One region of the Streptosporangium sp. DT93 genome, then DNA from elsewhere that is predicted to be linked to it. Evidence: predicted binding sites of a transcription regulator. Region 1 holds the regulator's gene; the other holds the start of a gene.

Region 1 (2,197 bases):
GCGGCGGGCACGCGAACGCGGCCCCCGGCCGCCTCCGGCCCCGGCGGCGCCGAAGAAGGCGTCCATGATGTCGCTGAAGGGGAACCCCGCGCCGAAGCCTCCGGCCCCGGCTCCGCCCGAGGCGAACGGGTCACCGCCCATGTCGTACATCTGCCGCTTGCTGGAGTCGGACAGCACCTCGTAGGCCTGCGTGATCTCCTTGAAGCGTTCCTGGGTCGCAGGGTCGGGGTTGACGTCGGGATGCAGCTCGCGCGCCAGGCGGCGGTAGGCCTTCTTGATCTCTTCCGCACTGGCGTCACGGCGCACCCCGAGGGTGCCGTAGTAGTCGCTCTTAGCCACTTTTCGTTGACCTCTTAGGATGCAGCCAGAATCTGGCTGACGTAGCGTGCCACCGCGCGCACCGCGCCCATCGTGACCGGGTAGTCCATACGCGTCGGGCCCAGCACACCGAGCCGGGCCAGTTGCTTGTCCCCAGAACCGTATCCGGCGGCGACGATGGACGTGCCCTGGAGTCCGGTATAGGGATTCTCCGAGCCGATCCGCACGGTCAGCGCCGACAGGTCGGAGGTTTCACCGAGCAGCCGCATGAGCACGACCTGCTCCTCCAGGGCCTCCAGCACGTCGCGGAGGCCGACGGTGAAGTCGGCTCCCGCCAGGTTGGCGGCCCCTGCAAAAACGATCTTCTCGTCGTGCCGCTCCACCAGGGATTCCAGCAGCACCGACAGGATCGTGGCCGCGAGCGGCCGGTCCTCGGGCGACAGCCGCTCCGGCAGGTCGGCGACCTTGTCGGGGACGCCGCTGAGCCCGCATCCGTCGAGCGAGGCGTTGAGCACCGCCCGCAGGTGGGCCACCCGCTGCTCGTCGGCGACCTGGGGCAGCTCGACCACCCGCTGCTCGACCCGGCCGGTGTTGGTGATGAGCACGAACATCAGCCGGCGCTCGCTCAGCGGCACCAGCTCGACGTGGCGGACCGTCGAGTGGGTCAGCGTCGGGTACTGCACCACGGCGACCTGCCGGGTGAGCTGGGCCAGCAGCCGCACCGTCCTCATGACGACGTCGTCGATGTCCACGGCTCCGGCGAGGAAGCTCTCGATGGCCTTGCGCTCCGCGCTGGAGAGGGGCTTCACCTGCGAGAGCCGGTCGACGAAGAGCCGGTAGCCCTTGTCGGTGGGGACGCGGCCGGCGCTGGTGTGGGGCTGGGCGATGTATCCCTGCTCCTCCAGCACGGCCATGTCGTTGCGGATCGTCGCCGGCGAGACACCCAGGTTGTGCCGGTCCGCCAGCGCCTTGGAACCCACCGGCTCGTTGGTGGACACGTAGTCCTCGACGATGGCGCGTAGCACGGCGAGCTTCCGGTCGTCGACCAACGTGGTCACCTCCCTGCCTGCGTTCTCAGGGAAACACGAGGTCTGGCACTCTGTGTTCCCGAGTGCCAAGTGTACGGCCCCGGCGCGAAAGGCGCGATAAGCAAGACCCGCGGACGGTCCCGCCAAGCCGTTGTCAAGCCAACCGCTATCGCGACTCAAGCCACAACCACCACAATCCTTATATGTCCAAAGATGTGGGTTCTTTCCCGGAGGGCGTCGGCGGTGACCCCGGTCACGGTGCGTCCCAGCAGCCGTACGGCCGGCCCGACCGGCAACCATACGGCCAGCCCGGCCAGCACGGGCAGCCCGGCCAGCCCGGCCAGCAGCAGTACGGCCAGCCTGGTCCGCAGCAGTACGGTCAACCGGGTCCGCACTCGTACGGCCAGCCAGGTCAGCCAGGTCAGCCCGGGCCGCAACCCTACGGGCAGCCCGGCCAGCACGGGCAGCCCGGCCAGCAGCAGTACGGCCGGCCCGGTCAGCCAGGCCAATCCGGGCCGCAGCCCTACGGCCAGCCCGGCCAACACGGGCAGCCGGGTCAGCCCGGCCAGCAGCCCTACTACCAGGGTGGGCAGGGGAACCAGCCGTACCAGGGCGGCCAGCAGCCCTACCAGGGTGCCCCCTCCCACGGCTACCCACCCCCCGGGTACGGCGCCCCGCAGGGATCACCGCCCACCGGGAAGATCAAGCCCGGTGTCGGGTGGATCGTCGGAGCCTGGGTGATCGCCGTGATCAGCATCGTCGTCGGTGTCGGCGGCCTCATCGACGGTCTCGCCGGCGCGGTGGACTCCGCCCCCAAGGCGACCTTCCCTGCCGGGCAGGAGACGACGGTC
Region 2 (2,197 bases), on a different contig from region 1:
GCCGGGGCGGACCTGGCGGCGCGGGCGGGGGTGACGGTCGAGGAGGGCCGGCCGTACGGGGACGCGCTCGTCGCGCGCGGCCTGGTCCGCAGGTCCGGGGACGGGAAGGTCCTGGAGCTCACCGGCGAGGGCGAGCGGGCGGCGGGCCGCCTGGTTCAGGAGGCCCGCGACGGGCTCGCCCGGCTGGTCGAGGACTGGAACCCGGCCGAGCACCCACGGCTGCGCGAGCTGCTGGACCGGCTTCCGCGCGAGCTGCTCGGCTCGGCCGCGGACCGGCCGTCGGGCCGCTGAACCGCGCAGCCGGTCGGGGGCGTTCTCGCCGTACGGCCGGCCCCCGAGCCGTTCGACCGTGTTCGCCGGGGCCGGGCCAGGGGTTAGGAGGCGGCGGCGGCCGGGGTGGTCGTGGGCTTCTTCGACGGCTTGGCGTCCGACGAGCCCGTGGAGCTCGACGAGTCCGAGGAGCCCGACGACGAGTCCGACTTCGAGGAACCGGACGAGTCCGAGGAACCCGAGGAGCTCGACGAGCCGTTCGCGGACGTCACCGTGCTGGACGAGGACGACCGGCTGTCGGTCCGGTAGAAGCCCGAGCCCTTGAAGACGATGCCGACCGCGGAGAACACCTTGCGCAGGTTGCCCGCGCAGCTCGGGCACTCGGTGAGCGCGTCGTCGGAGAACTTCTGGACGATCTCGAACTGGTGGTCACAGGCGTTGCAGGCGTACTGGTAGGTGGGCACGCGCTCCTCCTCGTAGTGGTCCGCGCCGATTGGCACTCTGGTGGCGCGACTGCTAATGGTACGCAGCCGACAAGCATAAACGCGAGTCGGAGTTCTCGCATTCCATGGGGAGATTCCCGTCAGGTGCCCTGGTGGCCGTACAGGAAGACGTACAGAAAGATCTACGCCATGTCCCGCTTTCGCTCGCCATGCGGGGTTTCGGTCAGGTGCCCTTCTCGCCGTACCAGCCGGCGAGCTTGCCCCTGCGGCTGATCGCCCGCATCCGGCGCTCGACCATGGTGCGGCAGGCGGCGGTGGTCACCACCAGGAGCTGGTCGTCCACCCGGATCCTGGTGGACTCGGCCGGGACGAACGTCCGGCCGTCCCTGACGATCAGCGTCACCTGGGCGTCCGAGGGCAGCCGCAGCTCGAAGATCTCCACCCCGTGCAGCTTGGACGTCGGCGGCACCCTCACCTGGAGCAGGTCGGCGTTCAGCTCCTCCAGCGGGGCCGACTCGACCTCCAGGTCACGGGCCTCCGACGGGGTGGTCAGCCCCAGCACCTTCGCCACGAACGGCAGCGTCGGCCCCTGCACCAGGGTGTACACGACGACGATCACGAAGACCTCGTTGAACACGAACCTGGCCGTGCCCTCGTTGACCGACGTGGCCGCCCACGGGATGGTCGCGAGCACGATGGGGACCGCGCCGCGCAGCCCGGCCCAGGACAGGAACGCCTGCTCCCGCCAGTTCAGCCGGTCGACGCGGAGCAGCCGAAGCAGCAGGGCCGAGACGACGATCGACGCCGGGCGGGCCACCGCGACCAGGATCAACCCCGCCACCAGGCCCGGCACGATCGCGGCCGGGATCTCCGACGGGCTGGCCAGCATCCCGAGCATCACGAACAGGCCGATCTGGGCCAGCCAGGCCACGCCCTCGGCGAACCCCCGCGAGGCCGCGCGGTGCGGCATCCGGGAGTTGCCCATGACCAGCGCGGCCAGGTACACGGCCAGGAAACCGCTGCCGTGCAGCAGCATCGCCCCGGCGTAGGCGACGAACGCCAGCGCGAGCACCGCGATCGGGTACAGGCCCGAGACCGGCAGCGCGATGCGCCGCAGCGCGTACGTGCCGAGCGGGGCGACCGCCAGGCCGACGGCCGCGCCCACCACCAGCTCGAAGACCACCTCCACCAGCGCGACCCCGAGACTGGGCGAGGTGGCGGCGCTCAGCAGCACGACCGCGATGACCGCGGGGGCGTCGTTGAACCCCGACTCGGCCTCCAGGATGCCCGCCAGGCGCGAGGGCAGCGGCAGGCGGCGCAGGACCGAGAAGACCGCGGCGGCGTCGGTGGAGGCGAGGATCGCGCCGAGCAGCAGCGCGGTACGCCAGTCCATGCCCAGGATCAGGTGCACCGGGACCGCGACGGCCGCGATGCTGACGCCCACGCCGACGGTGGCGAGCACCAGCGCGGTGGGGATGGACCCC

Evidence for each region. The regulator HrcA, encoded in region 1, represses chaperone genes, less so after heat shock. The targets are predictions, from matches to a motif close to TTGGCACTCTCNNNNNGAGAGTGCCAA.
Region 2: the regulator HrcA is predicted to act here: its motif matches at 764-790, upstream of ACLQ2R_RS30345 (FmdB family zinc ribbon protein).

What each region holds. Positions count from the first base shown of each region.
Region 1 covers NZ_JBNCLF010000004.1:350,896-353,092, forward strand. The annotation lists gene dnaJ (molecular chaperone DnaJ) at 1-339, opposite strand, end outside; gene hrcA (heat-inducible transcriptional repressor HrcA) at 354-1,367, opposite strand; gene ACLQ2R_RS11990 (hypothetical protein) at 1,523-1,993, opposite strand; gene ACLQ2R_RS11995 (hypothetical protein) at 2,084-2,197, shown strand, end outside.
Region 2 covers NZ_JBNCLF010000017.1:73,078-75,274, reverse strand. The annotation lists gene ACLQ2R_RS30350 (MFS transporter) at 1-291, shown strand, start outside; gene ACLQ2R_RS30345 (FmdB family zinc ribbon protein) at 375-734, opposite strand; gene ACLQ2R_RS30340 (potassium/proton antiporter) at 937-2,197, opposite strand, start outside.